One region of the Streptomyces sp. NPDC031049 genome, then DNA from elsewhere that is predicted to be linked to it. Evidence: riboswitches for the same ligand, from Rfam matches in the RefSeq annotation. Region 1 holds a riboswitch; each other region holds the start of a gene.
The links. Region 1 has a riboswitch for cyclic di-AMP ahead of ACZ45Q_RS25515 (transglycosylase family protein). Riboswitches for the same ligand answer to the same signal wherever they lie in the genome.
Positions count from the first base shown of each region.

Region 2: another riboswitch for cyclic di-AMP. It lies ahead of ACZ45Q_RS13675 (M23 family metallopeptidase); the one in region 1 lies ahead of ACZ45Q_RS25515 (transglycosylase family protein).
Region 3: another riboswitch for cyclic di-AMP. It lies ahead of ACZ45Q_RS28700 (transglycosylase SLT domain-containing protein); the one in region 1 lies ahead of ACZ45Q_RS25515 (transglycosylase family protein).
Region 4: another riboswitch for cyclic di-AMP. It lies ahead of ACZ45Q_RS22005 (M23 family metallopeptidase); the one in region 1 lies ahead of ACZ45Q_RS25515 (transglycosylase family protein).

Region 1 is NZ_JBVIGC010000016.1:100,151-107,503, reverse strand. Features, by position in the region: gene ACZ45Q_RS25540 (PP2C family protein-serine/threonine phosphatase) at 52-1,338, shown strand; gene ACZ45Q_RS25535 (Ppx/GppA phosphatase family protein) at 1,428-2,384, opposite strand; gene ACZ45Q_RS25530 (DUF501 domain-containing protein) at 2,381-2,944, opposite strand; gene ACZ45Q_RS25525 (FtsB family cell division protein) at 3,072-3,548, opposite strand; gene eno (phosphopyruvate hydratase) at 3,669-4,949, opposite strand; gene ACZ45Q_RS25515 (transglycosylase family protein) at 5,211-5,930, opposite strand; cyclic di-AMP (ydaO/yuaA leader) riboswitch at 5,935-6,101, opposite strand; gene ACZ45Q_RS25510 (LysM peptidoglycan-binding domain-containing protein) at 6,285-7,325, opposite strand.
Region 2 is NZ_JBVIGC010000007.1:1,680-9,032, forward strand. Features, by position in the region: gene dxs (1-deoxy-D-xylulose-5-phosphate synthase) at 1-742, shown strand, start outside; gene ACZ45Q_RS13655 (aspartate aminotransferase family protein) at 739-2,124, shown strand; gene ACZ45Q_RS13660 (helix-turn-helix domain-containing protein) at 2,245-2,868, shown strand; gene ACZ45Q_RS13665 (DUF6126 family protein) at 2,865-2,984, shown strand; gene ACZ45Q_RS13670 (tyrosine-protein phosphatase) at 3,053-3,850, opposite strand; cyclic di-AMP (ydaO/yuaA leader) riboswitch at 4,310-4,467, shown strand; gene ACZ45Q_RS13675 (M23 family metallopeptidase) at 4,472-5,446, shown strand; gene ACZ45Q_RS13680 (SGNH/GDSL hydrolase family protein) at 5,680-6,465, shown strand; gene ACZ45Q_RS13685 (TetR family transcriptional regulator C-terminal domain-containing protein) at 6,518-7,138, opposite strand; gene ACZ45Q_RS13690 (MBL fold metallo-hydrolase) at 7,274-7,353, shown strand, end outside.
Region 3 is NZ_JBVIGC010000021.1:5,725-13,077, reverse strand. Features, by position in the region: gene ACZ45Q_RS28710 (GNAT family N-acetyltransferase) at 1-153, opposite strand, end outside; gene ACZ45Q_RS28705 (HAD family hydrolase) at 428-1,234, shown strand; gene ACZ45Q_RS28700 (transglycosylase SLT domain-containing protein) at 1,316-1,807, opposite strand; cyclic di-AMP (ydaO/yuaA leader) riboswitch at 1,812-1,980, opposite strand; gene ACZ45Q_RS28695 (polyprenyl synthetase family protein) at 2,717-3,727, shown strand; gene ACZ45Q_RS28690 (LolA family protein) at 4,053-5,273, shown strand; gene ACZ45Q_RS28685 (ABC transporter ATP-binding protein) at 5,345-6,295, shown strand; gene ACZ45Q_RS28680 (ABC transporter permease) at 6,282-7,262, shown strand.
Region 4 is NZ_JBVIGC010000013.1:13,294-20,646, reverse strand. Features, by position in the region: gene ACZ45Q_RS22020 (alginate lyase family protein) at 1-110, shown strand, start outside; tRNA gene ACZ45Q_RS22015 (tRNA-Met) at 198-271, shown strand; gene ACZ45Q_RS22010 (PP2C family protein-serine/threonine phosphatase) at 601-1,665, shown strand; cyclic di-AMP (ydaO/yuaA leader) riboswitch at 1,920-2,087, shown strand; gene ACZ45Q_RS22005 (M23 family metallopeptidase) at 2,100-3,131, shown strand; gene ACZ45Q_RS22000 (PrsW family intramembrane metalloprotease) at 3,202-4,563, opposite strand; gene trmB (tRNA (guanosine(46)-N7)-methyltransferase TrmB) at 4,645-5,478, opposite strand; gene lhgO (L-2-hydroxyglutarate oxidase) at 5,661-6,812, opposite strand; gene ACZ45Q_RS21985 (MFS transporter) at 6,946-7,353, opposite strand, start outside.

The DNA of each region.
Region 1 (7,353 bases):
AGCCGACCTGCTCAGTCGTCCCTAGTGTGCTCGGGGAGAGAAAGGTTCCGCATGAGTCCGCACCGCCGTGCGACGGGGCTGCTCTCCTACGCCCCGGACCACGAGAGCATCGCGCTGCCGCAGTGGGCGCGCTGGCTGCCCGTGGGCCTGGTCGTGCCGGCCGTCACGGTGGGACTGACCACCTCCGCGTCCGTCACCGCCGACTCCCTGCTGGTCCTCGGCGCGATGATGGGCGCCTGCGTCTACTCCCTGCCCATGGTGACCCTGCTGGCCCTGCTGAACAGCGCGGCCGGGCTGCTGCTGCTGTTCACCCGGCACCTGGCTCAGGACAACGGCCTGCGACTGGCGGACTACCTGGCCGTGCTCCTGCTGACCTGGGTCTCCGTACCGCTGTGCGCCCTGCGGCTCTCCCTGCGCCGGCAGCTGGCGGGAGCGGCGAAGGCGGCTGAGTACGCCCAGCGCGCGGTGCTGCCCCCGGTTCGGGCCTGGCTCGGACGCACCTGGATCGCCGTGCGCTACGAGGCGGCCTCGCACTCGGCGGCCGTCGGCGGTGACCTGTACGCGGCCGAGCACACCCGGTACGGCGTACGGCTGCTCATCGGCGACGTGCGCGGCAAGGGGCTGGACGCGATCCCGAGCGTGGCGACGCTGGTGGGCAGCTTCCGGGAGGCCGCGCACCACACGGAGACGCTGCCGCTGCTCGCCCGCCACCTCGACGAGGCCGTCACCCGGTACGCCCACGACGTGGCGGCCGTGCGCGCCGGGCAGGGCGCGGACGGCGACGAGGGCACGGAGGGCGAGCGCTTCGTCACCGCGGCCGTCGCCGAGATCCCGCCGGGGGGCGAGGAGGTGCGGCTGCTGAGCCGGGGCCACTGCCCGGCGTTCCTGGCGAGCGAGGCGGGTGTCCAGGAGTGGGCGCCGGCCGACGCCGGGCTCCCCCTCGGCCTCGGCGACCTGGACCCCGGCCCGTGGGCGTACGAGACCCGCCCCTTCGCCACCGGTGACCTGCTCCTGCTGTGCACCGACGGCCTGCTGGAGGCCCGGGACGCCGACGGCGCCTTCTTCTCCCCGAAGGAGGGCCTGCGCACCGCCTGGCGCCAGGGCCCGCCGACCGTGGTGGAGACCTTGGCCCGCCTGGTCCACCACCACGCGGGCGGCGTGCTCGCCGACGACCTGGCCCTGATGGCCGTCACCGTCGCACACCAGGCGCCCCCGGCCGGGGAACACCGCCCCCGGCCGGAGGCCACGCCCCCGCCCCGGCGGCGGCGCCTGCGCTCCCGGCCGGGTGGCGCCGGGGCCCATGAGGGCACCGGGCCCATGAGGCGGCCGGGCTCATGAGGGCGCCGGGCCCAGGAAGGAACCCGGGAGGCGAGGTGGGCGTGCCGCCCGGGAAGGAAGGGGCGCGAGCCCGGGAAGGCGAGGAGGGGCTAGGAGGGCGAGTCGCTCGCCGCGTAGAACGCGATGCCGTCCAGGATGTCGTGTTCGCTGACCACGACCTCCTCCGCCCCCATGCGGTCCATGATCGCCAGCAGCACCAGCGCGCCCGCCGCGATCACGTCGACGCGGCCCGGGTGCATGGACGGGATCGCCGCGCGTTCGGCGTGGGTGGAGTGCAGCAGCCGGTGGGCGATCTCGCGGACCCGGTCGCGGGAGACGCGGGAGTGGTGGATGGCCGCCGAGTCGTACTCGGGCAGGCCCAGGGCGATCGCCGAGACCGTCGTCACCGACCCGGCCAGCCCCACCAGGGTGCGCGCCTCGCGCAGCGGGACCGTCTGCTCGGCCAGGTCGAGGGCCGCCTCGATGTCGGCCCGCATCGCCGCGATCTGCTCCTCGGCGGGCGGGTCGGTCACCCGGCCGTCCCGCACCAGGTGACGCTCGGTCATCCGCACGCAGCCCACGTCCACGGAGCGGGCGGCGCGCACATGGGCGTCGCCGACGACGAACTCGGTCGAGCCGCCGCCGATGTCCACGACCAGGAAGGGCCGGTGCAGATCCGCACGGCCGGTCAGCTCCCTGGTGGCGCCGGTGAAGGAGAACTCGGCCTCCTGGTCGCCGGTGACGACCTCCGGCTCCACGCCGAGGATGTCCATGACGCCGCGGACGAACTCGTCCCGGTTCTCGGCGTCCCGGGAGGCGGAGGTCGCCACGAAGCGCACCCTTTCGGCGCCGTGCTCCTTGATGACCCGGGCGTACTCGCGGCAGGCGGCGAAGGTCCGCTCCAGCGCCTCGGGGGCGAGCCGGCCGGTGCGGTCGACGCCCTGGCCGAGCCGCACGATCGTCATGCGCCGGTCCAGGTCGGTCAGCCCGCCGGTGGCCGGGTCGACGTCGGCGACCAGCAGCCGGATGGAGTTCGTACCGCAGTCGATGGCGGCGACCCTGGTCACTGGGCGTCCTCCCCCTCCTGGTCGTGGCCGTGGCCGTGGGTCTCGTCCGGGAGCGTCACGCACGGTCCCTTGCGCCACCACTGAGGCAGCATCGCGAGCGCCTCGTCGCCCAGCGGGTTGACGCCGGGCCCGGCCGCCAGCGAGTGGGCGACCAGCACGTGCAGGCACTTCACCCGGTCCGGCATGCCGCCCGCGCTGGGGAAGTTCTTCAGCTCCTCGATCTCGTCGCGGCGCCGGACGTAGTCCTCGTGCGCGGCCCGGTAGGCGGCGGCGAGCACCGGGTCGGCGGCCAGCCGCTCGGACATCTCCTTCATCACGCCGTTCGCCTCCAGCGTCCCGATCGCCGAGGAGGCGCGCGGGCACGTCAGGTAGTACAGCGTCGGGAAGGGGGTGCCGTCGGGCAGCCGCGGGGCCGTCTCCACGACGTCCGGCTGCCCGCAGGGGCACCGGTGCGCGATGGCGCGCAGCCCGCGCGGCGGACGCCCGAGCTGCTGCTTGAAGGCCTCGACGTCCGCGTCCGTGGGCTCGGTGCGCGGTGTGGGCGGCGGGGGCGTTTCCATGACTGTCTTCAGGGTGTCTTTCTGTCTGGTCGATGTCGAGCGCGCGCCGGTCGGTGCCGAGCGCGCGGTGGGGCCGGTGCCGGGCGCGCTCCCTCGTCGGTGCCGGGCGCGACCGGTCCCGGGCGGCTCAGCGGCCGGCGGCGTCGGCCTTGTCCACCCCGTCCAGGAGGTTGCGGTAGAACGGGCGGTCGGCCGCCCCGAGGCCGGCGCGGGACTTCGTGGCCACGTCCGGGTTCCGCATGATGTACCCGGTCTCCCCGGGCAGCACGTAGTGCAGCCGCAGCCGGATCTGCTGAGCGGCGTACGCGTCGTCCTTCCAGCGCGCCTTGAGGTCCCGCAGTTCCTCCACCCGCTGCGCGGCCTGCTCCTTCTGCCGCTCCAGGTCGGCGATCTCGGCCCGCTGGGCGATGTACTGCCGTATCGGGTAGGCGAGCGCGACCACGAGCGAGCAGACCACGAGCGCGAGCAGCGCCGCCCGACCGGTCAGCCGGGAGCGGCGGGCCTGGCGCCGGGTCTGCGAGCGGTAGACGCGGGCCGCGGTCTGCTCGCCGAGCAGCCGGATCCGCGTCGCGGTGGAGAAACGGTCCCGGTCCTTCACCGCCATGTGCCCGCCTCCCGTTCACGTCGGTGCTGTTCATACGTGCGTACGTCCCCGCACACGGTACGGGACCGGGTACGGGGACGTACGGACGACGCTGCCTACGGGTTCCTCCCGGGCGGGGGGTCAGCCCTTGAAGCGGGGGAACGCCGAGCGGCCGGCGTACACCGCCGCGTCGTCGAGGATCTCCTCGATACGCAGCAGCTGGTTGTACTTGGCGACGCGCTCGGAGCGGGCCGGGGCGCCGGTCTTGATCTGGCCGCAGTTGGTGGCGACGGCCAGGTCGGCGATGGTGACGTCCTCGGTCTCGCCGGAGCGGTGGGACATCATGCACTTGAAGCCGTTGCGCTGGGCCAGCTCGACGGCGTCCAGGGTCTCGGTCAGCGAGCCGATCTGGTTGACCTTGACCAGCAAGGCGTTGCCGGCGTTGTCGTCGATGCCGCGCTGGAGGCGCTCGGGGTTGGTGACGAACAGGTCGTCGCCGACGAGCTGGACCTTGTCACCGAGCTCGGCGGTGATGGTCTGCCAGCCCTCCCAGTCCTCCTCGTTCAGCGGGTCCTCGATGGAGACCAGCGGGTAGGCCTCGACCAGCTCCGCGTAGTACGCGGTCATCTCGGCGGCGGTGCGCTCCTTGCCCTCGAAGACGTAGACGCCGTCCTTGTAGAACTCGGTGGCGGCGACGTCCAGGGCCAGGGCGACCTGCTCGCCGGGGGTGTAGCCGGCCTCCTTGATGGCCTCGATGATCAGGTCGAGGGCGGCGCGGTTGGAGTCGAGGTTCGGGGCGAAGCCGCCCTCGTCGCCGAGGCCGGTGGACAGGCCCTTGTTCTTCAGGACCTTCTTCAGCGTGTGGTAGACCTCGGTGCCCCAGCGCAGGGCCTCGGAGAAGGACTCCGCGCCGATCGGAGCGATCATGAACTCCTGGATGTCCACGTTGGAGTCGGCGTGCGCTCCGCCGTTCAGGATGTTCATCATCGGCACCGGCAGCACGTGCGCGTTGGGGCCGCCCAGGTAGCGGAAGAGCGGCAGGTCGCTGGCCTCGGAGGCGGCGTGCGCGACGGCGAGCGAGACGCCGAGGATGGCGTTGGCGCCGAGCGAGCCCTTGTTGTCGGTGGCGTCCAGGTCGAACATCGCCTGGTCGATCAGGCGCTGCTCGGTGGCGTCGTAGCCGACGAGCTCCGGGCCGATCTGCTCGATGACGGCCAGGACGGCCTTCTCGACGCCCTTGCCCTGGTAGCGGTTGGTGTCGCCGTCGCGGAGCTCGATGGCCTCGAAGGCGCCGGTGGAGGCGCCGGACGGGACGGCGGCACGACCCGTGCTGCCGTCGTCGAGGCCGACCTCGACCTCGACCGTGGGGTTGCCTCGGGAGTCCAGGATTTCCCGGGCTACGACGACGTCGATGGACGGCACGAGCATCTCCTTCGTGGGATGTGACGCTGTTGGTGCAGTTCCGCGGTGGCTGTGCGGGCCGGCCGTGGGGGCTCTGCGGGATGAGCCTAACCGGCTCCGGGCGATCGGCCAGCCGGTCACCCACCCTGTGGACAGAACCGAGAGTAAATTGTTTCCGAACGGAACAAAAGATCCGGACCAATGGAACCCGGTCCGGACGCGACCCCGCCCCGGTGCGTACGGGGGAAGACGCACCGGGGCGGGAGGCGGAGGGACCGCTGCTTACTTCAGGTGCAGCTGCTGGCCCGGGTAGATGAGGTCGGCGTCCTCGACGATGTCGTCGTTGAGCTGGAACAGCTTCTCCCAGCCGCCCTCGACGCCGTGCTCGGCGGCGATGGAGCTGAGGGTGTCGCCCTTGACCACCTTGTACTCGCCGTCGCCCTTCTCGACCTTCTTGCCGGTCGGGGTGGTGACGGTCTTCTTGCTCTCCTCGGCCTTGGGCGCGGCCGGGCGCTCCTGCGAACGGGAGGCCTTCTGCTCGGTCTCGCGGCTCTCCGTGGCGCCGGAGGAGCTGTTCGAGGAGCCGTTCGAGGAACCGCCGGTCCCGGTGGAGCCGCCACCGTTGTACGGGGTGCTGGACAGGTTCTTGCCGCAGACCGGCCAGGCGCCCTTGCCCTGGCCCGCGAGGACCTTCTCGGCGATCTCGATCTGCTGGGCCTTGGTGGCCTGGTCGGCGGTGGCCGCGTACTGGGTGCCGCCGTAGCCGGCCCAGGTGGAGGCGGAGAACTGAAGACCGCCGTAGTAGCCGTTGCCGGTGTTGATGGACCAGTTGCCGCCGGACTCGCACTGGGCGACGGCGTCCCACTCGGAGGCGGTGGCGGCGGAGGCGTTGCCGGCCGCCATCAGCGGGGCGGCGACGGCGGCGCCGGTGACGCCGGCGACGGCGATGGCGCGAGTGGCCTTGGACGGACGACGGTGCTTGCCCTTGCCGGAAAACAGCATGGTTGGATCCCCTCACCGACGCCTGCGAGGTGAGCTGTCGGGTTCGGGCCGGTTGAGTTGCCCGGCCGGGTCCCTTGCGGGACTCGGCTTCACCCCTAGCCGCTCGGACGCAACCGTCCTGCGCGGCACTTACCTTGGGTCCCCCGCTCCTGCCTGCGGCGCTTGACGCGACGACTGTTCCCGGACGGCCGCTGGCAGGATTCGGCGTTGCGGCAACCGGGGCCCGCGAATGGCGAGCGGTCATGACCGTAGCCACGCGCTCCGCGGATTTTCAAAGACGATCAGGGCTTCTGAGACCTATCTCTCACGGCGTTTAAAGCCGACATCAAGCCCGAACCGGGACACGAACTCCCGCTACTTTTCGCCCGATTCGGCACTCACTGCAAGCTTCTGACCGGGCAGAATGTGGTCGGGGTCGGCACCGACGGTCTCCTCGTTCGCGGCGTAGAGCGCACGCCACCCGCCGCTCAGCTCAAGGGAGTCCGCGATGCCCCAGAGGCTGTCGCCGGAGCGGACGGTGTACGTGCCGTCCGCGGCGTCGCGCGCGGCCGCGTCGCCGCGCGAGGCGTGCCGCCCGGCCGAGCCGTCCGCACGGCCGCCCCCGGCGCTCTCGTCCGCGCTCTCGCCGCGATGGCGGCCGGTGCCGGCCTGGCCCGTCTCGGCCGGGTCCGAAGGACCGGCGCCGTGGCCGGAGTTGTCCGAGTCGTCGCGCTTCGTGGTGGCCGGGTCGGAGGCGGAGCCGCTGGACGAACCGTTTTCGCCGGGCGTGTCGGACTCGACCGGTTCGTCCGCCCCGTCCGCTCCGTCCGCTCCCTCCGTCGCGGCGCCGGACGGAGCCGGCGGGCTCGCCGAGGGTGAGGAGCCGGAGTCCGGGGCGGTGGAGCCCGACTCGCCCGATCTATCCGGAGCATCCGAAGAGTCCGATGTGGGCGAGGTGGGCGAGGTGGGCTTTTTGGAGGTGTCGCTCCCCTGGTCCGACGACCCGTCATCCGCGGTGCCGCCGCCGACCGACGAGGGCGAGTCGTTCTCCAGTCCGGCGAGCAGTCCGCAGGTCGGCCACGCGGTGATGCCCTCGGCGGCGAGCAGCTTCTCGGCGACCGCTATCTGCTGGGCCCGGCTGGCCTGGTCGGCGCTCGACGCGTAGGCGAGCCCGCCGTAGGCCTCCCACTTGTCCTGGGTCAACTGCAGACCGCCGTAGTAGCCGTTGCCGCTGTTCTGGCTCCAGGCCCCGCCGGTCTCGCACTCGGCGACGCGGTCCCAGGCCGTGCCGTCGGCCGCGCTGGCACCGGAGGCCCCGAGGAGCGGGATCGCGATGGCGGAGCCGGTGACTCCGGCGGCGACGACGAGTGCCGGGGCCTGGCGGGGGCGACGGTGACGACCGTTCCCGGAGAGCATGCGAAGACCTTTCGGAGACAGCACTGAC
Region 2 (7,353 bases), on a different contig from region 1:
GGCCTTCGACCAGCTGCTGATGGACGTCGCCCTGCACCGCTGCGGCGTGACCTTCGTCCTGGACCGGGCCGGCGTCACCGGCGTCGACGGCCCCTCCCACAACGGCATGTGGGACCTGTCCGTCCTCCAGGTCGTCCCCGGCCTGCGCATCGCCGCTCCCCGCGACGCCGACCAGCTGCGCGCCCAGCTCCGGGAGGCGGTCGCCGTGGACGACGCGCCGACGCTGCTGCGCTTCCCGAAGGAGTCGGTCGGCCCGGCCGTGCCCGCCGTGGACCGCGTCGGCGGCATGGACGTCCTGCACGCCGCGGACCGGCCCGAGGTACTGCTCGTCGCCGTGGGCGTGATGGCGCCGGTCTGCCTCCGGGCCGCCGAGCTGCTCCAGGCCCGGGGCATCGGCTGCACCGTGGTGGACCCGCGCTGGGTCAAGCCCGTCGACCCGGCCCTGCCGCCGCTGGCCGCGCGGCACCGTCTGGTGGCCGTCGTGGAGGACAACAGCCGGGCCGCCGGCGTCGGTTCGGCCGTCGCCCTGGCGCTGGGTGACGCCGAGGTCGACGTGCCCGTGCGGCGCTTCGGCATCCCGGAGCGGTTCCTCGCGCACGCCAAGCGCGCCGAGGTGCTCGCCGACATCGGGCTGACCCCCGTCGAGATCGCCGGCCGGATCAGCGCGAGCCTGGCCGTCGCGGAGCAGCGGAAACAGGGGGGCGACCCACCCGTCGCGTCAGCGCAAGGAGAAACGGAATGACCAAGGAGTTCGACCTCGGCGCGCTGCTGGCCGAGCGCGGAGCCGAGCGGTACGAGCTGCACGGCAGGTACGTCAACCACCAGCTCCCGCGCATGCTGCGCACCATCGGCTTCGACAAGGTCTACGAGCGCGCCGAGGGCGCCTACTTCTGGGACGCGGACGGCAACGACTACCTGGACATGCTCGCCGGCTTCGGGGTGATGGGCCTGGGCCGCCACCACCCCGTCGTCCGCAAGGCCCTGCACGACGTGCTCGACGCCTCGCTCGCCGACCTGACCCGCTTCGACTGCCCGCCGCTGCCCGGACTGCTGGCCGAGCGGCTGCTGTCGTACAGCCCGCACCTCGACAAGGTGTTCTTCGGCAACAGCGGCACCGAGGCGGTGGAGACCGCGCTGAAGTTCGCCCGGTACGCGACCGGCAGACCCAGGGTGCTGTACTGCGACCACGCCTTCCACGGGCTGACGACCGGATCGCTGTCCGTCAACGGCGAGGCCGGGTTCCGGGACGGCTTCGCCCCGCTGCTGCCCGACACGGCCGTCCCGCTCGGCGACCTCGACGCCCTGGCCCGGGAGCTGAAGAGGGGCGACGTCGCCGCGCTGATCGTGGAGCCGATCCAGGGCAAGGGCGTGCACGAGGCCCCGTCCGGATATCTGCGCGCCGCCCAGGAGCTGCTGCACCGGCACAAGGCGCTGCTCATCGCGGACGAGGTGCAGACGGGCCTCGGCCGGACCGGCACCTTCTACGCCTACCAGGACGAGGAGGGCGTCGAACCGGACCTGGTGTGCGTGGCCAAGGCGCTCTCCGGCGGGTACGTGCCGGTGGGCGCGACCCTGGGCAAGGACTGGATCTTCAAGAAGGTGTTCTCGTCGATGGACCGCGTGCTGGTGCACTCGGCGAGCTTCGGTTCCAACGCGCAGGCCATGGCCGCCGGGCTCGCGGTGCTGGCCGTGATGGACGACGAGGAGATCGTCGCCAACGCGGCGGCCGTGGGGGAGCGGCTGAAGTCCCGGCTGGCGGCGATGGTGGACAGCTACGAGCTGCTGTCCGACGTGCGCGGCCGGGGACTGATGGTCGGCATCGAGTTCGGCCGGCCGCGGTCGATGAAGCTGCGCAGCCGGTGGACCATGCTCCAGGCGGCCCGCAAGGGGCTGTTCGCGCAGATGGTCGTCGCCCCGCTGCTGCACCGGCACCGCATCCTCACCCAGGTCTCCGGCGACCACCTGGAGGTGATCAAGCTCATCCCGCCGCTGATCGTCGGGGAGCGGGAGGTGGACCGGTTCGTGGACGCCTTCACCGAGGTCATGGACGACGCGCACAACGGTGGCGGCCTGGTGTGGGACTTCGGCAGGACACTGGTGAAGCAGGCGGTGGCCAATCGCTAGGGGCACCCGGGGCCGGGCGCCACCCGGGGCCCTGACCCGGCCCATGTCCCCGCTGAGGGACGCCTTTGCCTCCCAGGCAAGAAAATTGCCCCTTGGGCAAACGTCGGGCTCAATGGAGGCATGAGCACTCCCGAGTCCGCGCCGCCGGACGGAGCCGCCGACGCGGTGTCCGTCGTGGCACCGCAGCTGCGGTCCCTGCGCCGGCGGGCCGCCCTCACCCTGGAGGCGGCGGCCCGTGCCGCAGGGCTGTCGCCCGCCCATCTCTCCCGGCTGGAGACCGGACAGCGCCAGCCGTCGCTGCCCATGCTGCTCGCGCTGGCCCGGATCTACGGTACGACGGTCTCGGAGCTGCTCGGCGAGACCGTCGCGGGCCAGGACGCGGTCGTCCGGGCGGCCGACATGGAGCCGACGCCGGCGGGCGGCTGGACGTACTGGCAGGCCGGCGCCGCCGGGCGGGGGATGCAGGCGCTGCGGGTCCACGCGCCCTACGGGTCGCAGGGCGACATCGTGCGCGTGCACCCCGGCGAGGAGTGGCTCCACGTCCTGCGGGGCCGGCTGCGGCTGCGGCTCGGCGACACCGTGCACCGGCTGGTGCCCGGCGACAGCGCGCACTTCGACTCGCTCACCCCGCACCGGATCGCCGCCATGGACACCGACGGCGTCGACCTGCTGTTCGTCCACACCCTGTTGCAGAGCCCCGCGGCCACGATGTGCCTCGGCCCCACCACCGGAGAGACGCCATGAGCGACATGGAGGAGAAGTTCCCGCGTGCCCTGTGGGTGCGGCTGATCGTCTACATCGCCGTGGGGCACGTCTTCGCGGCCTTCGTCTACCTGCTGTTCGAGGTCGGCGCCAAGTAGCCGGCGCCGGCCTGGCGGCCCCGGCCGGGGGGCCGGGGACCAAAGCGCCGCGCCCCGGGGAGCCGGGGTCAGTCGAGCAGTCGCTCGCGCAGCCGCTGCCGGGTCTCGGGGGTGATCCGCAGGCCCTGCTCCAGGTAGCCGTCGACGCCGCCCCAGGTCCCCTCGATCGTCTCGAAGGCCGCCTGAAGATACTCGGCGCGCGCGTCGAACAGGGGGTTGAGCAGCTCCATGACCTCGGGGGAGTAGGCCGAGGCGGAGTCGCCGCCGCGACGCACCTTGTAGCGGCGGTGCGCGGCGCCCGACTTCAGGTAGTCCTCGACGATGGCGTCGCGCTCCACGCCCACGGCGAGCAGCGTCACCGCCACCGAGAGACCGGCCCGGTCCTTGCCCGCCGCGCAGTGCATCAGGGCGGGGACGCTGTCCTCGGCGAGGGCGTGCAGCACCTGGGAGTGCTCCGCCGTGCGCTCCTTGATGATCATGCGGTAGGAGGCGATCATCCGCTGGGCGCCCTTGTCGTCCGCCAGGATCTCCCGGAGCTGGTCCAGATCGCCGTCGCGGATCATCTTCCAGAACTCGGCGCCGTCGGCGGGGTCGGACAGCGGCAGGTTCACATTGCGCACGCCCGGCAGCGCGACGTCGGGGCCCTCCAGCTTCTGGTCGGCCGCGTTGCGGAAGTCGAAGATCGTGTGCAGACCCAGGGAGCCGAGGAACGCGGCGTCCTCCGCGGTGGCGTGCGCGAGGTGACCGCTGCGGTACAGCACTCCGTACCGCACCCGCCGGCCGTCCGCGGTCGGCAGTCCGCCCACGTCACGGAAATTGCGCACACCGGACAGCTCCGGCTCGGTCGACGGGACCTGCTGCGTCACGGGGACTCCTCCCACTCCGCCCCGCCGGCGCTGCTCGTCGACGGGCACCGACTCGACGATACGGCATCCCTTGCCTGGGGCAATGAGTTGTCCACAGGCAGGGGAACGGCAGGAACGGCGACCGGATAATTCTCCATTGAGTCTTTCAGGCCTTCTGTCCGAATTGGTGCCTTCATTCCAACTCGCTCTGGAATAAGGGAGGCTGGCGGACGGGTGCGTGAGGAGCGTCATATCCGTGACGGTGCGTTGCCCGTCATGTCCACGTAATTCACGTGCTTTTCAAGGATGTTTGCGGGTGACGGCGGCCCAGGAATCGACGGAGTGTGACGGCGCATTCCGGCAAAGGATCAAGCGAAATCCCCGAATCCGGAAACCGCCGCTTGTTCCTGTGCGTCTTGGTCCCTTACGTTCACCACCGATCCGGACGGACGCCTAATCCTGCCGCCGACCGGAGCCCGCACCCATCCATCACCCGTACACGGCAGGAGCGGGGGACCCACAGGTACAACCGCCTGTTCCGGTTCCCGGAACGGCTAGGGGTAAAGCCGCGCTTCGGCACGGCCGGGCATCTCCAGCCCGCACCCGACAGCTCACCTCGCAGGCGCCGGAGAGGAATGCGCCATGCCCGCGAAGGGTAAGCACCGTCGCAGCAAGACCCAGCGTCTGACCCGTACCATCGCCGCGGCCTCCACCGGTGGCGCCGCGCTCGCGCTGCCGTTCATCGGCGCCGCCGGAGCGCACGCCGCTCCCGCGCACAACGTGCCCGAAAAGGCCGTGAGTTCCCTTCCGGTGGCCCAGCAGAAGGCCGCCGGCAAGAACCTCGACCAGGCCGGGAAGTCCTCGGACGAGAGCACCTACACCGTGCGCGCCGGCGACTACCTCGCGAAGATCGCCGACGAGCAGGACGTCGCCGGCGGCTGGCAGCAGCTGTGGGCCGACAACCTCCAGGCCGTCGGCGAGGACCCGTCGCTCATCCACCCGGGCCTGAAGCTCACCATCGGCGGCAAGGCCGAGGCGGGCGCCGGTATGGCGGACAAGTCGAGCAAGTCCGGCAAGTCCAGCAAGCAGAGCAAGTCGGACAAGCCGGCGAAGTCTGCCGCCCAGGAGAAGTCGTCCTCGGGCGCCGCGCAGCAGGAGTCCTCCGACGAGGGCGCCAAGGCCCAGTCCGCGGGCACCTCCACCGCCTCCAGCGGTTTCGCCTCCCCGGTGCCGGGCGGCACCCTCGGGACGCCGTACCGCCAGTCGGGCAGCATGTGGTCCAGCGGTTACCACACCGGCGTCGACTTCGCCGTCCCCACCGGCACCTCCCTGAAGGCCGTGGGCTCGGGCACCGTCGTCTCGGCCGGCTGGGCCGGTGCCTACGGCAACCAGGTCGTCATCCGGCTCGCCGACGGCCACTACGCCCAGTACGCCCACCTGTCCTCGCTCTCCGTCTCCAGCGGCCAGTCCGTGAGCGCGGGCCAGCAGGTCGGCCTCTCCGGCTCGACCGGCAACTCCACCGGACCGCACCTGCACTTCGAGATCCGCACCACGCCGGACTACGGCTCCGACGTGGACCCGGTCGCCTACCTGCGCTCCAAGGGCGTCTCCCTCTGACGCTCAGGTCTCTCGCGCCACCGAAGGCCGGATCCCGATCCCCGGGTCCGGCCTTCGGTGCGTCCGGGGCCGGAAGACCCCGCCGGATATTCCGGAGTTGGCGAACACTTTAGGTGCGGCGGGGCGTGGTCTTTCTCACCGCTCGTCAACCCCTTCCTACGGTCGCGTAGGTCACATTCGAGGGTGAATCATGGTGCGACGTGGCAGACGATTCGAAGAGTGACAGCAGATCAGTGATCGGGTCGTACGTCGCGGTGGGGGACAGCTTCACCGAGGGCGTCGGCGACCCCGGCCCCGACGGGGCGTTCGTCGGCTGGGCCGACCGCCTCGCCGTCCTGCTCGCGGACCGGCGACCGGAGGGCGACTTCCGCTACACCAACCTCGCCGTCCGCGGGAAGCTGCTCGACCAGATCGTGGCCGACCAGGTGCCCCGGGCCGTGGAACTCGCCCCGGACCTGGTCTCCTTCTGCGCGGGCGGCAACGACATCATCCGGCCCGGCAGCGACCCGGACGAGGTGGCCGAGCGGTTCGAACGGGCGGTCGCCCGGCTGACCGCGGTCGCCGGCACGGTGATGGTGACGACCGGCTTCGACACCCGCGGCGTGCCCGTCCTCAAACACCTGCGCGGCAAGATCGCGACCTACAACGGGCATGTGCGGGCCGTCGCCGACCGGTACGGCTGCCCGGTGCTCGACCTGTGGTCGCTGCGCAGCGTGCAGGACCGGCGGGCCTGGGACGCGGACCGGCTGCACCTGTCGCCCGAGGGGCACACGCGTGTGGCGCTGCGCGCCGGGCAGGTGCTCGGGCTGCCGGTGCCGGCCGACCCGGACCAGCCCTGGCCGCCGCTGCCGCCGCGCGGCACCCTCGACGTCCGGCGGGACGACGTCCAGTGGGCGCGCGAGTACCTGGTGCCGTGGATCGGGAGGCGGCTGCGCGGGCAGTCGTCGGGCGACCACGTGACCGCGAAGGGCGCCCTGTCGCCGGACGACATCCGGATGCGGATCGCGTCGGTGGCCTGAGCGGGACGGGCGACGGCCCCACGGCCGTCCGGGGAACGGGCGTCGGCCGCGCTCACCTGCGTGACGCGGTCAACGCCTCCCGCGCCACACCCAGTTCCCGGGCGAGCGCGTCGTCCACCCACTCCTGGGCGCGCGTCCGCGAGACCGTGCCGCCGTACGACGTCAGCTGCACGGCCAGCCCGTCCAGCAGGGCCGTCAGCCGCAGCGCGGCGCCGGCCGGGTCCGGGCAGGGGAACTCGCCCGCCGCCACGCCCTCGGCGATGACCGCCTCGATCGCGGCCTTCCACTGCGCGTCGAGGTCCCGTGCCACCTGGCGCAGCGCCGGTTCGCGCAGCGCCGCCGCCCAGCCCTCGATCCACAGCCGCCAGCCCTTGGCCTGGCCGGTCGGGGCGTACCAGCGCACCGCCGCGCGCAGCCTCCGTAACGCCGACGTGCGGCGGCCGAGCAGCTTGTGCAGTCGTGCGAGATCGTCCTGGGCGGCCTGCGCGAACGCCGCGGCGACCAGCTTCTCCTTGGTCGAGAAGTGATAGAGCACCAGCGCGTTGCTGACGCCGAGCGCGGAGGCCACGTCGGAGATCCGCACCGCGGCCACGCCGCGCGCCGCGATCTGCTCGATCGCCGCGCCGAGCAGTTCCTCGCGCCTTTCTCGCACACTCAATCGAACCCTGGCCACGCCGGTCACCCTAATCCGTTTCCGGGGGCGGTGGCGCGGGGAGGCCCGCTGCCGGGCCCGGGGCGCGGGCGGGCGGCGGGAGTGCCGGTGCGCCGGACCATAATGAAATCCTGACTCACTCCACCTGGAGGTACCGTGGCCGGCTTCCGTCTTTCGAGCTCAGCGTCCCGAGCCCTGCGGCCGGCCGCCTTCGGTGCGGACCCCAGCGGTGAGCG
Region 3 (7,353 bases), on a different contig from region 1:
CACCGCCACCCGCGCCCCGGGCCGCACCCGCCCCACGGCACCGGTGAACTCCGGTTCCATGAACGGGTTGCGCGGCGCCCGCGACTTGGCGCGCAGCTCCCGCCAGTGCTCCTTCTCCCCCTCGCCCAGCTCCCCGGGCCTCAGCACACGCACGCGTCCGACGCTCAACTCGACCCCCCGATCAAGTCCCCCCTGGACACAAGGAAGGTACCCCCGGGGGGAGCCCGGACGGTAGGTAGCGGACCATGTTGTTGCCAATCGGTGCAGAGGCCTTGCACAGTCCTTTAATCGGCTGTAGCCCCCGATGCGTCAGTATTCGGACACAAACGTCCTCGTGTGCGCCTGTTGTTGTCCGCGAGCGGTGCCTTCCTGTGCCCAAGCGTTCCGGGGGTGAGTCGGGGGGACGCGATGTCCGTATTCTCTGATCATGGACCCCACCGCATATGCCCTCGTCGCCACCGACCTCGACGGAACGCTTCTCCGAGGCGACGACACCGTGTCCGACCGGTCGCTCGCCGCGCTCGCGAGCGCGGCCAGGGCGGGTGCGCGGCATCTGGTGGTGACGGGACGACCGGCGCCCAGGGTCCGGCCGCTCCTCGCCGACCTTGGCTGCACGGGGCTCGCGGTGTGCGGGCAGGGTGCGCAGGTGTACGACGCGGGGGCGGACCGCCTGCTGTGGTCGGTGACCCTCGAGCGGGAGCTGGCGGAGACCGCGCTGGGCAAGATCGAGGCCGAGGTGGGGCAGGTGTACGCGGCCGTCGACCAGGACGGGGTCGACGGACTGACACTGATCGAGCCGGGCTACCTGATGCCGCACCCGACGCTGCCCGCCGTGCGGGTCGGCCGGCGCGACGACCTGTGGAGCGCGCCGATCAGCAAGGTGCTGCTGCGCCACCCGGACCTGTCCGACGACCAGTTGGCGGCGACCGCGCGCGCGGTGGTCGGTTCGCTGGCGACGGTCACGATGTCCGGACCGGGGACCGTGGAGCTCCAGCCCTGCGGGATCACCAAGGCGACCGGTCTGGCGCTGGCCGCCGAGCGGCTGGGGGTGAGCCCGTGGCGGACGATCGCGTTCGGCGACATGCCGAACGACATCCCGATGTTCGACTGGGCGGCCCACGGAGTGGCGATGGCCAACGCCCACCCCGAGCTGCGGGCGGTGGCGGACGAGGTCACATTGTCGAACGAGGACGACGGCATCGCCGTCGTCCTCGAACGACTGTATGGGGGCTGAGCCCGTTCGTATGGGCGATGAGTCCGTCTCCACGGGGGTGAGTCGGTCGTGGAGTGACGGGTGACGGGCCGTCCCCGTTGCTCAGTACGGGCCGAAGACGTTGTCGATCGAGCCGTACCGGTCGGCCGCGTAGTTGCACGCCGCCGTGATGTTCGCGACCGGGTCGTACGGGTCCCAGGAGGTGCCCGGCACGTGGTAGGCCCGGAAGGTCGGGTCGATGACCTGGAGCAGACCCTTGGACGGGGTGCCGTTGATCGCGTTGATGTCCCAGTTGTTGATGGCGTACGGGTTGCCGGACGACTCCCGCATGATGTTGCGGTGGATGCCCTGGTACGAGCCCGGGATGCCGTGCTGGGCCATGACGTCGAGCGCCTGGCGGATCCAGCCGTCGAGGTTGTTGGAGTAGGCGGTCGACGCGGCGGGCGCGGCGGCCGGGGCGGCCGACGGTGCGGCGGACGCGCTGGTCGCGCCGATGAGCGGCAGCGCCAGTACGGCGGCGCCGGTGCCGGCGATGGTGAGCTTGCGGGCGATGCGCGAGATCCGGGCGTGGCGGATGGTGCCGGTTGCAGGCATGCGAAAGGTTCCTCTCCTACGCCTGCGAGGTGAGCTGTCGGGTTCGGGCGGGAGGTGCCCGGCCGCGCCCTGACGGGCGTGGCTTCACCCCGAGCCGCTCCGGTCGGCGACCGGCGCGGCGACTTACCTGGGTCCCCCGCTCCTGCCGTGCGTGAGTTGGTCGGTCGTCGGTTGTCCGTCCGGGCGGTGGCAGGACTCGGCGTCCGCCCGACAGGCCGGGAACGTATGCGAGGGCACATGTCCGGAACAAGTGCAGGATTCACACAACCCGCCCTTTGCCCATGATCCATCGCCTTTGGGATGCTTGATCCTTTGCGAGTGCAAGGCTCAACTGACGTACGGGCAGCGGGAGGCAGGGTGGTGCGGGGTGGTGGCGCGCCGGGTGTGGCGCGTGAGCCATTTCACCCGCCTCAACAAGCGTGGCAAATCGGGCAATGCGCCCAACTATCCCTCAACCGCCCACCCGTGCTTGGGATCGACGGCGTGCGCCTCGCGCGGGTGACGTTCACGGACGGCCGGGCGTTGGAGAAGGGGACGCGGAGGGGGAGAGTGATCTTCGGTGGGAGGCCAGGGCGGCCGGGGGCGACGTACGGGCGATCCTTCGCGTGGGGGTGGGTGATGCCTTGCCGCGTCGAGGCTCCCGGGCCGCGCCCGGATGCCGGCGTGTCGCCGTGGGCGTCCCGGGTACCGGATGCGCGTCGCGGTCGCGCGCGCCCGTCGATATCGATCAAAATTTGCTCATATCACCTGATCAAAAACATACCGTTCATGATCCGATACCGACCGGCCTGTAGCGGTGGGCGCTAGCGGTGATCGAAACGTGACCGGATACGCTGACTCGAGTGATGGCAGCGACCTATCGACAAACCGGGTAACCGCCAGTAGACACCAGCAGACAGGAGACCCCTCGTGACCGTCGTCGGGCCGTTCGGGCTGAGCGTGCGGGACCAGGCTCTGGAAGCCGATGTCCAGGCCGGGATGGCGGCTGTCGAGGAAGGGTTGCTCGAGGCAACCAAGAGCGAGGTGCCCTTCATCACCGAGGCCGCCCAGCACCTGGTGCGGGCCGGCGGCAAACGGTTCCGTCCGCTGCTGGTGATGCTCTCGGCGCAGTTCGGCGACCCCTACGCCCCCGGGATCGTCCCGTCGGCCGTCGTCGTCGAGCTGACCCACCTCGCCACCCTCTACCACGACGACGTGATGGACGAGGCCGCCGTGCGGCGCGGCGTGCCCAGCGCGAACACCCGCTGGGGCAACTCCGTCGCGGTCCTGACCGGCGACTTCCTGTTCGCCCGGGCGTCGCAGATCCTCGCCGACCTCGGCCCGGAGGCGGTCCGGGTGCAGGCCCTGGCGTTCGAGCGCCTGGTCACCGGCCAGATCCTGGAGACGGCGGGGCCGCAGGACGGCCGTGACCCGGTGGAGCACTACCTGGACGTGCTGGGCGGCAAGACCGGCTCGCTGGTGGCCGTCTCCTGCCGGTTCGGCGCGATGATGTCCGGGGCCGACGAGACGGTCGTGGACGTGCTCACCCAGTACGGCGAGCGGCTCGGCGTCGCCTTCCAGCTCGCGGACGACGTGCTGGACATCGCCTCCGACTCCCATGAGTCCGGCAAGACCCCGGGCACGGACCTGCGCGAGGGCATCCCGACCCTCCCGGTGCTGCGGCTGCGCGAGCGGGCCGCCCGGCTGGGCCGGGCCGAGGACCTCGCCCTGTGCGAGCTGCTCGACTCCGACCTCACCGACGACGCGCGCCACGCGGAGGCGCTGCGCCGGCTGCGCGCCCACCCCGCGCTGGAGCAGGCCCGCCGGGACACCGTGCGCTACGCCGAGGAGGCCCGCGCCGCCCTGGCCCCGCTCAAGGAGTGCGACGCCAAGACCGCGCTGGTGGAACTGTGCGACGCGGTGGTGCACCGGGCGGGTTGATCCCGGCCGCGGTCGCCCCCTTCTTCTCTCGCGTCCGCCCCTTCTTCTCCCGCTTCCCCTTCCGCTTGCTCCCCCTTCCCCTCCCGCACGTGTGACGTGCGCCACGAGACCCCTACTGGTCGGGGGAGGTTCACTCCCTCGGTGTCATACCCCAGCAGTACGCGGAGTTGGCTCCGCGGGCTGACGCTTCGCGGCGGCCGATTTGGTCAGATGGACACCACGGAAAACACCACTCCTCACCGATTCGGGTGAGAATGGCGGCACAAGGGGTGGACGAGTGCGAGGTCTCGAGTCAGCCGCCGCCGACGACGGAGGTAGGGCACACATGGCACCGTACGAATCCGACGGCATCACGACCGCCGGACAGGACGAGGAGCGCCGGGCGGAGCGGCGGCGCAAGGCCGCGCGGTACGTCGTCCCGGTCACGGTGATGGGCGTGGCGGCAGCCGCGATCGGGCTCGTTCCCGCGATCGCCGACTCCGGGGACCCCGACCTGCCGGAGATCACCGCGCAGCAACTCATCGAGAAGATAGCCGAGTCGGACGTCGAGCAGCTCTCCGGCACGGTGAAGATCAGCACCGACCTCGGGCTGCCGGACCTCGGCGGTCTGGAGAGCGGCCTGATGTCCGGTGGCCCCGGCGCGGGCCGGGAGGACGGCTCGGCCGCCGACCCGTCGGCCCGTCTGACGGAGCTGGCCTCCGGCACGCACACGCTGCGGGTCGCCGTCGACGGCCCCGACCGGCACAAGGTGTCCCTGCTCCAGGACGCCGCCGAGTACAGCCTGATCCACGACGGCAAGGACGTCTGGGGCTACGACAGCAAGTCCAACGAGGTCTACCACGCCACCGTCTCCGACCGGGCCGACAAGTCCCGCGAGGAGATGCCGGCCACTCCGAAGGACTTCGCGGAGGAGGCGCTGAAGGCGGCCGACGACACCACGTCCGTGACCGTGGACGGCACCGCCCGGGTGGCCGGACGCGACGCCTACCGGCTCGTCATCGACCCCAAGCAGTCCGGCACGACGGTCGGTGCGATCACCGTCGCCGTGGACGCCGAGACCGGGATGCCGCTGAAGTTCACGCTGACCCCGGCGAGCGGCGGCGCCGCCGTCGTGGACGCCGGCTTCACCCAGGTCGACTTCGCCGAGCCGGCCGCCTCGACCTTCGACTTCACCCCGCCCAAGGGCGCGAAGGTCACCGAGGACGGCGAGCTGGACGCCGGGTCCCGGGCGCCGGAGCACGGACAGAAGGCCGAGGAGGACCTCGCCAAGGACCTCCAGGGGCTCGAGGTTCTGGGCGAGGGCTGGAACTCGGTCGCCGCCTTCGACACCGGCGGGCAGGGCCTGCCGACCGGCTCCGCGGGCGGCGCCGGCGGCGACCTGGGCGGCTTCCTGAACTCTCTGGGCGACCAGGTCACCGGCACCTTCGGTTCGGGCACGGTCTTCAAGACCCGTCTGATCAACGCCCTGGTCACCGAGGACGGCAAGGTCTACGTCGGCGCCGTCACCAAGGAGGCACTGGTCAAGGCCGCCGACGCGGGGAACTGACCCGCGGGCACGAAGACGCACACACATCCGGGCACGCCCGAGCGTGCGCGCACGACGAGGGGAGGAAGCCGATGGGCGCACCGGCCGGGGACGACGCCGTGATCGCCACCCGCGGGCTCACCAAGCGCTACCGCGGCGGGCAGCTCGCCGTCGACGGTCTCGACCTGACCGTCCCGGCGGGCAGCGTCTTCGGCTTCCTCGGCCCGAACGGCTCGGGCAAGACCACCACCATCCGCATGCTGATGGGCCTGATCGCGCCCACCTCGGGCACCGCCCGGGTGCTGGGCCGGCCGATGCCGGGGGCGGCACGAGCCGTGCTGCCCCGGGTCGGCGCCCTCATCGAGGGCCCGGCCCTGTACGGCTTCCTGTCCGGCCGCGACAACCTGCTGCGCTACGACGCCGCCGACCCGACGGCCGATCCGCGCACCCGGCGCGAGCGGGTCGCGGCGGCGCTGGACCGGGTCGGTCTCACGGCCGCCGCGGGCAAGAAGGCGAAGGCGTACTCGCTGGGCATGAAGCAGCGGCTCGGCCTGGCGGCGGCCCTGCTCCAGCCGCGCAGCCTCCTCGTCCTCGACGAACCGACCAACGGGCTCGATCCCCAGGGCATGCGGGAGATCCGCACCCTGGTGCGGGAGCTGGCCTCCGACGGTACGACCGTCTTCCTCTCCTCCCATCTGCTGGACGAGATCGAGCAGGTGTGCACGCACGCCGCCGTGATGGCGCAGGGCCGGCTGATCACCCAGGGCCCGGTCGGCGAACTGGCGGCGGGCGCCCGCGGCCGGCTGGTGGTGACCACCCCGGACCCGGCCGACGCGGCCCGGGTGCTGAAGGAGCAGGGCGCCGGGGACGTGGTCGCCGCCGAGGACCGGGTGACGGCGGAGCCGCCGGACCGCGACCTCGCGGAGGTCAACGCCGCCCTGGTGACGGCCGGGGTGCGCGTGCGCGGCTTCGGGCTGGAGCGGGCCTCCCTGGAGGACGCGTTCGTGGCGCTGACGGGGGAGGGGTTCGATGTCGCAGGCTGAGCCCACCGGGACCACCGAGCCGGCCAGGGCCACCGACGCCGCCAGGACCGTCGCGACCACGCAGGCCGCCAGGGCCACCGGGGGCGCGAAGGCCGTTGCGGGCGCCGGCGGCACCCGGGCGCCGGGCCCGCTGTGGAGCCTGGGCCTGCTGCGCAGCGAGCTGCTGACCACCTTCCGGCGCTGGCGCACGCTGGCCCTGCTGGGTGTGCTGGCCGCCGTGCCGGTGCTGGTGGGGATCGCCGTGAGGATCGAGACGGGCGACGGCTCCTCGGCGGGGGGCGGCGGGGGCCAGGGCGGCCCCGCGTTCATCTCCCAGGTGACCAACAACGGGCTGTTCCTGGTCTTCACGGCACTGGCGGCCACGCTTCCGTTCTTCCTGCCGATGGCCGTCGGGGTCGTCGCGGGCGACGCGGTGGCGGGCGAGGCGAGTGCGGGCACGCTGCGCTATCTGCTGGTCGCCCCGGCCGGCCGCACCCGGTTGCTGCTCACCAAGTACGCATCGGTCCTCGCCTTCTGCCTGGCCGCCACCCTCGTGGTCGCGGCCTCGGCCCTGGCGGCCGGCGCGCTGCTGTTCCCGTTGGGCGATCTGACGACGATCTCCGGCACGCGGATATCGTTCGCCGAGGGGCTGGGCCGAGCCCTGCTCATCGCCCTGGCCGTCGCCGCGTCACTGGTCGGCTTCGCGGCGCTCGGCCTGTTCGTCTCGACACTCACCGGCAGCGGCGTCGCGGCCATGGCCACGACGGTGGGGCTGCTGATCACCGTTCAGATCCTCGGCCAGATACCGCAGCTCGAGGCGGTACATCCGTACTTCTTCTCGCACTACTGGCTGTCCTTCGCCGACCTGATGCGCGAACCGGTCTACTGGGACGACCTGGTGAGGAACCTCGGCCTGCAAGCGCTGTACGCGGTGGTGTTCGGCTCCGCCGCCTGGGCGAGGTTCACGGCGAAGGACATCACGGCGTGACACCCGCGGTCGTCCGACGTGCGGAACGACCACCTGGGCAGTCGGGCACGCGGGCAGTCGGCCACCGAGGCACTTGGGACGAGCCTGTGAC
Region 4 (7,353 bases), on a different contig from region 1:
ACTCCGTCCCCGACGCGCACAAGCTCGCCGTGAAGACGCGGCCGGCCGGCACCGACGATCTCTTCGTCTCCTGGGAGACGCTGACCCACGCGGACAATCCGGGGCGGTGACAGGGGGCCTGCGGGGGTGGTGGGGCAGGTCACGGGAAACCCGTGTGCTTCGGGTCCCGCGGATGACGTATGCTGGTGACACAACGACGCGGGGTGGAGCAGCTCGGTAGCTCGCTGGGCTCATAACCCAGAGGTCGCAGGTTCAAATCCTGTCCCCGCTACTGAAGGCCGACGGCCGGGACCCATCAGGGTTTCCGGCCGTCGGTGCGTTCGGCGTCGGTGCGTCATCCGGTCGGCCCTCACCGCTCGCTCCCCGCCCCCGGTCCGGCAAACCTGGACGGGCGGGACGGCAAGCGGCATGGACGTGCGCGTGGCGGGAGACGAGTTGGTGCGGCCTGGTGATCTGGACGGGGGGCCGGACGAGAGGCCGTACGGCCGTCCGTACGCAAGGCCTCACGAAGGGGCTCACGATCCCGGCCGCAGGTCCGGCCCCGGCCCTCATCCGCCGCCCGTACCCGCCGCCGGCGCCCCGTGGCGGCGGCGGCCCGCCGTGCGGACGCTGGTGCGCCTGCTCCCGGTGCTGCTGATCGCCGTCGGCGCCGTGTACGACCTCCTCACCCCCCGCTACTTCACCGCCGGCCCCCTCTACACCGCCGCGCCCCTGACCGCGGCCCCGCTCTACTCGCGGCGCGGCACCGTGCTCACCGGGATCGCGACCGTCGCCGTGGTGGTCACGTTGCAGCTCACGCTCGGCGTCGCCCACCAGATCGACTCGATGACCGAGCTCGTCACGATCGCGACGGTCGCGGTCCTCGCCGTCCTGGTCAACGCGCTGGTCCGGCGCACCGGCGAGCGGCTCGCCTCCGCCCGTGAGATCGCCGAGGCCGCCCAGCGGGCGGTGCTGCCCGAGCCCGCCGGGCGGATCGGCGGCTTCGAGATCGCGGCCTGCTACGAGGCGGCCCAGGCGGGCGCCTTCATCGGCGGCGACCTGTACGCCGTGCAGGACAGCCCGCACGGCGTCCGGCTCATCGTCGGGGACGTGCGCGGCAAGGGCATGGGCGCCGTGGGGGCCGTGGCCGTCGTGATCGGGGCGTTCCGGGAGGCCGCCGAGCAGGAGGCCACGCTGGAGGCGGTCGCGCAGCGGCTGGAGCGGGCGCTGGCCCGCGAGGGCGCCCGCCGGGAAGGGCTGGACGACTTCGAGGGCTTCACCACCGCCGTCCTCGCCGAACTCCCGCACGGCGACGGCGTGGTGCGCCTGGTCAACCGAGGCCATCCACCACCGCTGCTGCTGCACGCCGACGGCGCCCTGCGCACCCTGACCGCCCGCGACGCCGCCCTGCCGCTCGGCATGGGGGAACTGGGCGTCTGGCCCGACCGCGCGGAGGAGGCCCGCTTCCCCGGCGGGGCCACGCTGCTGCTCTACACCGACGGGCTGTCCGAGGCCCGTGACGCCCGCGGTGCCTTCTACGATCCCCGGGAGCGGCTCGCCGGACGCGTCTTCGGCCACCCCGTCGAGCTGCTCGACGTGCTCGCCGAGGACGTGCGCCGGCATGCGGGCGGTGGCATGGCGGACGACATGGCGCTGCTCGCGGTGCGCCGGCCGCACCGCCCTTGATCATTGTCACGAGCGGTGACCGGCCAGGCGCCCTCCGCATAACAACTGATATACCGTCAGGCGTCGAGGGGTGAAGGATGGCGGGCGAGGGCGGGCTGAGGTGCGGTCAAGTCGCCCGTTTTTCGCCGGTCGTGAGGCATGCGTCCGTGCCGAAATCGTTAATGATCAAGAGGAACGGCTTGGAATAAGAGCCCCGGGTCTATTAACGTTCGATAACGCAGCGCGGTCGTCCCAGCCGTCACAGAAGGCGGCTCCGTGCGCACGCGCCGAATCCTGCGCAGAGATGCACAGGAACCGGGGAACCACCACCTTGGGGTGAATCGGGCGTATGCCGCCGTGGAGACACGGCCCGTTTACGCGCGTAGGAGACCTTCCTGCTCCGAACCCGTCAGCTAACCCGGTAGGCGGAGAAGGAAGGAAAGGAGTACGCCCACGTGGCGTCCAACCGGCCTGCCCCCGAGGCCCCGTTCGTGCCCAGCCAGCGCGACGGCGACACCTTCGCCTACGGCGCGCCCACCCGCGACGAGGGCCCGTGGGAGGAGTGGAACCCCACCGCGGAGTCCGTCCGCCCCGTCCGCGGCCGGCACCGCGTCGCCAAGCAGCGCGGCGGACTCGCCCGCAGCTCCACCGTCCTCGGCGTCGGTGTCATAGCGGCCGTCGGCGCGGGCGGTATGGCCAGCGCGCAGACCGGCAAGCCGCCGGTGTCGATCTCCATGCCCGACCTGCCGAACGTCGGCTCCCTCATCTCCGACGAGGAGAAGGCCCCCGAGGGCTCCGCGACGCCGCTCAGCAACGTCGCCGTGGCGTCGTCCGCGGACACCGAGGAGGGCGCCGCCGACGCCGGTGAGTCGCTGCGGGAGCGGATCCTGGCGCAGGCCGAGCAGCAGCAGGCGCAGGTCGAGAGCAAGGCCGCCGCCGAGGCCCGGGCCGCCGCCGAGAAGAAGGCCGCGGAGGCCGCCGAGAAGGCGGCTCAGGAGGCCGAGGCCAAGGCCGCCGCGGCCAAGAAGAAGGCCGAGGAGGAGGCCCGCAAGAAGGCCGAGGCCGAACGGCTGGCCCAGCTCGCCAAGCAGTACACGCTGCCGACCTCCTCGTACACCATCTCCTCCACCTTCGGTCAGGCCGGCGCCTACTGGTCCTCCGGCTACCACACGGGCCTCGACTTCGCCGCCCCCACGGGCACGCTGCTCAAGGCGGTCCACAGCGGCACCATCACGTCGGCCGGCTGGGACGGGTCGTACGGCTACAAGACGGTGCTCACCCTCGACGACGGCACCGAGATCTGGTACGCCCACCAGTCCTCCATCAGCGTCAGCGTCGGCCAGAAGGTCACCACCGGAGACGTCATCGGCCGCGTCGGCGCCACGGGCAACGTGACCGGCGCCCACCTCCACATGGAGGTGCACACCGCGGACGGCGGCGGGGTCGACCCGCTGGCCTGGCTGCGGAGCAAGGGCCTCAACCCCTGACGGCCGCCCCGCACCGAACCCCGGCGGTCCTGACGGCAAACCCCCCGACGTCAGGGCTGCCGGTTCCGGTTCACGGGCGGTACGGCTGGTGGGAGGCCGGCGGGGGCCCGTACGGGCCGTAGGGCGCATGCGGTGCACGCGAGGCATACGCTCCGTGTGGTGCATACCGTGCATACGTTGCATACGGCGCATGCGGGACGTACGCCGGCCAGTGCAGGGCGTGGGCCGTCAGCACCGGCACCGGAGGCGCCGTGGCCCGTGCCGCGTAGTCCAGCGCCGGGCGGGCCGCCTCCCTGCGGCGCCACAGCTCCTCCAGCAGCCGGCCCTCCCGTACGACGAAGTCGGCGCCGGCCCCGCCCCGGCCGACCCGGTGCCGGAGGAGGGCCAGCGACGTCGCGTGCGCCTCGTACTCCGCCACCGCCCGTGCCGCCGCCTTCCCGGCGTGGCGGCGGGCGTACTCGCGGGCGATGCGGCGGGCGCGCATCGAGCCGAGGGCGAACGGCTCGGCCGGTGCCAGCCAGCCGGCCGCCACGTACACGGGCAGCTCGGTCCGCACCGTGCGCAGCTCCCGCTGCCGGGTCCGGATCACCAGCCAGGTCAGCAGCCCGAACACCGGGACCATGAAGGCCGCGTACACGGCGAAGAAGCCGTACTCGCCGAAGGACGCCGAGCCGTTCCACAGGGCGTGCAGGCCCATCGCGAGCAGCTGGCCGGCCGATGGCAGCAGCAGACGGCGGACGCGCCAGGCGGCGGGGGCGATCGCGGCGATGCCGAAGCCGATGCCGGTGAGGACCGTGAAGAGCGGGTGGGCGAACGGCGACATCACGACACGGACGAAGAACGTCGCCGCGGTGACGGAGGCGATGCCCTGGCCGCCGGTGAGCTGGTCGGTGCCGAAGGCGGTGCCGAGGTAGAGGATGTTCTCGGTGAACGCGAAGCCGGTGGCGGTGACGCCGGCTATCACGACGCCGTCGAGGATGCCGGTGAAGTGGTGTCTGCGGAAGAGGAAGACCAGCAGGACCGCTGCGGCCTTCGCGGTCTCCTCGACGACCGGGGCTATGACGGTGGCGCCGAGGGTGTCGGCGCCGGTCGGGTCGGCGGTGGCGGTGGCTATCCAGCGGGTCGCGAAACTGTTGGCGACGATCGCTATCAGCGCGGCGGCGCAGGCGCCCCAGGCGAAGGAGAACAGCAGGTTGTGCCATGGGCCGGGGTCCACCCGGTCCAGCCAGCGGAAGGCGGCCAGGAGGAGGGGCACGGGCAGGACGGCGAGTCCCAGGCCGACGAGGAAGCCCTGCGTTCCGGTCTGCTCGCGGACCAGGGCCAGGATGACCAGGCCGGACAGGGCGAGCAGGGCGGTCAGCGCGCCGTGCCGCACCCGGGCGTGCTGCCACCAGTGCAGGGCGCGGTGGGCGGACGGAGGGCAGGTGGCCACGGCATCGACCCTAACGAGACGAGGGCGCCGCCCGCGGTGCGGCGGGAGGAGCCGGCTTCAGGTACCCGGGGCGGTCGGTGGTTATCGGCTGGGGTGTACGCGGCGGAAGAGCAGGTCGTTCACCACATGACCCTTGTCCAGTCCCTGGCCCTCGAAACGGGTCAGCGGGCGGTGGGCGGGACGGGGCGCGAATCCGCCGTCGGGCCGGGTGTTCTCGAAGTCGGGGTGTGCGGTGAGGACCTCGAGCATCTGCTCGGCGTACGGCTCCCAGTCGGTGGCGCAGTGCACGATGGCGCCGGGCCTCAGCCGGGACGCGGCCAGGGTGAGGAAGTCCGGCTGGATGAGGCGGCGCTTGTGGTGCCGCTTCTTGGGCCAGGGGTCGGGGAAGTAGACGCGCAGTCCGTCGAGGGAGCCGGGGGCGAGCATCTCGCGGAGCAGGATGATCGCGTCGCCGTTGCCGACGCGGACGTTGGACAGGCCGGCGCGGTCGGCGAGGTTGAGCAGGTTGCCCTGGCCGGGGGTGTGGACGTCGACGGCGAGGATGTTGGTGTCCGGGTCGGCGGCGGCCATCTGGGCGGTGGCCTCGCCCATGCCGAAGCCGATCTCCAGGACGACGGGGTTGGCGTTGCCGAAGAGGTCGGTGAGGTCGATGACGTGCCGGCCGTCGATGTCCAGGCCCCACGTGTGCCACAGGCGCTGCAACGCGTCGGCCTGGCCGGCGGTGACGCGGCTGCGGCGCGGCTGGAAACTCCGGATCCGCCGCTCGAAGTGCGCTCCGGCGGGGTCGGCCTTCGGCCCGTCGGGAAAGCGGGGCTCCCCCTTGGCCCGCACACGGCGAATCGACTCGCCGGGGGCCTGGGCGGGGGCGGGGGCGTGGGCGGTGGGGCGTTCGGAGGCACGCTGGGAGTCAGACACAGTGCCCTCGATTTTACGGCGTGACATGCGAGCCCGGTTTACGGCGTGACATGCGGCGCAGGCGCGAGTGCCGGTGCGGGTGGGCGGGGTCCGCGTCCGATGCCTGCGGCACCCGGCTCCGCCGGGCCGCGTGATGCCCCGCCCCCGGCGGCGGCGCCGGGCGTGAGGATCATGCCGGTCACTCATGCGTGCCCCAGTGCCTCCAGGGCCCGGCGGGCCACCTCCCGGCCGATCGGCAGGGACGCCGTCGCCGCGGGGGACGGGGCGTTCAGGACGTGGATCGCCCGCGCGCCCTCCCGGATCAGGAAGTCGTCCACCAGCGTCCCGTCCGGCAGGACGGCCTGCGCCCGCACCCCCGCCGCCGTCGGCACCAGGTCGGACTCGGTGACCGGAGGCAGCAGCCGCCGCACCGCCGCCGTGAAGGCGCCCTTGGACAGGGACCGCCGCAGTTCCCCCGCCCCGTACCGCCAGTGCCGCCGGGCGATCCGCCAGGTCCCCGGCCAGCCGAGCGTGCCGGCCAGCTCGCGCGGGCGCAGCACGCCCCAGCCGTAGCCCTCCCGGGCCAGGGCCGGCACCGCGTTGGGCCCGATGTGCACGCTGCCGTCGATGCCGCGGGTGAGATGCACGCCGAGGAACGGGAAGGCCGGGTCCGGGACCGGGTAGACGAGCCCGCGCACCAGCTCCGGGCGCGCCAGCTCGTAGTACTCGCCGCGGAAGGGGACGATCCGCATGCCGGGGTCGTCACCGGTCATGCGGGCGATCTCGTCGCAGTACAGGCCCGCGCAGTTCACCAGGACCCGGCCCCGGACCACGTCCCCGGACCGGGTGCGGACCGCGACGCCGAGGGACGGCCGGCGGTCGATGCGCAGCACCTCCGCGCCGTAGCGGATCTCCGCCCCCGAGGACTGCGCCAGTTGCCGGGCCACCGCCACGTAGTCGCAGGTGCCCGTGGTGGCGACGTGTATCGCCGCCAGGCCGCGGACCTCCGGCTCGTACTCCGCGATCTGGGCGGCGCCCAGCTCGCGGACCGGGATGCCGTTCTCCCTTCCGCGCTGGACCAGGGCGTGCAGCCGGGGCAGCTCCGCGCGGTCGGTGGCGACGATCAGCTTGCCGGTGACGGCGTGCGGGATGCCGTACTCGGCGCAGAACTTCACCATCTCGGCGGCGCCCCGCACCGCGTACCGCGCCTTGAGGGAGCCGGGGCGGTAGTAGACGCCGCTGTGGATCACTCCGCTGTTGCGGCCCGTCTGGTGGCGGGCCGGGCCCGGTTCCTTCTCCAGCACCGTGACCCGCGTGCCGGGGGCGGCGCGGGTGATCGCGTGCGCCGTCGACATACCGATGATGCCGCCGCCGATCACCAGCACGTCGCAGTCGTGAGCGATCACCTGTTCCACCTCCCGGTTCGATAGTGCACTGCGCCACTGACAATCGCCTCAAACCCCGGGAGGCGGCATTCCCCGCCCGGGCTCAGGCCGGCGTCATGAGGAGGGGGCGGGCGCGTTCGCGCAGTTCCGCGACGCGGGGCTCGTCGCCGTACGGCTCCAGGCGGTGGAGCAGGTCCTTCACGTACTCGGTGGTGCGCGCCGAGGAGATCCGCCCGGCCACCTCCACCGCGCGTACGCCCTGCTCGCAGGCCGCGTCCAGATTGCCCGACTCCAGCTCGGCGACCGCCGACACCACCAGGCGCAGGCCGTGGGAGCGCACGAACTCCTCCGTGGGCCTGGACAGGGCCTGCTCGGTGAAGCGGCGCACCTGACGGGGGGCCTTCAGGTCCCGGTAGCACTCGGCGGCGTCCGCGCAGAAGCGGTCGTAGGAGTAGAAGCCCAGCCAGTTCGGGTCGCTGTCGCCGGGCCGGGCCCGCTCCAGCCAGCTCTC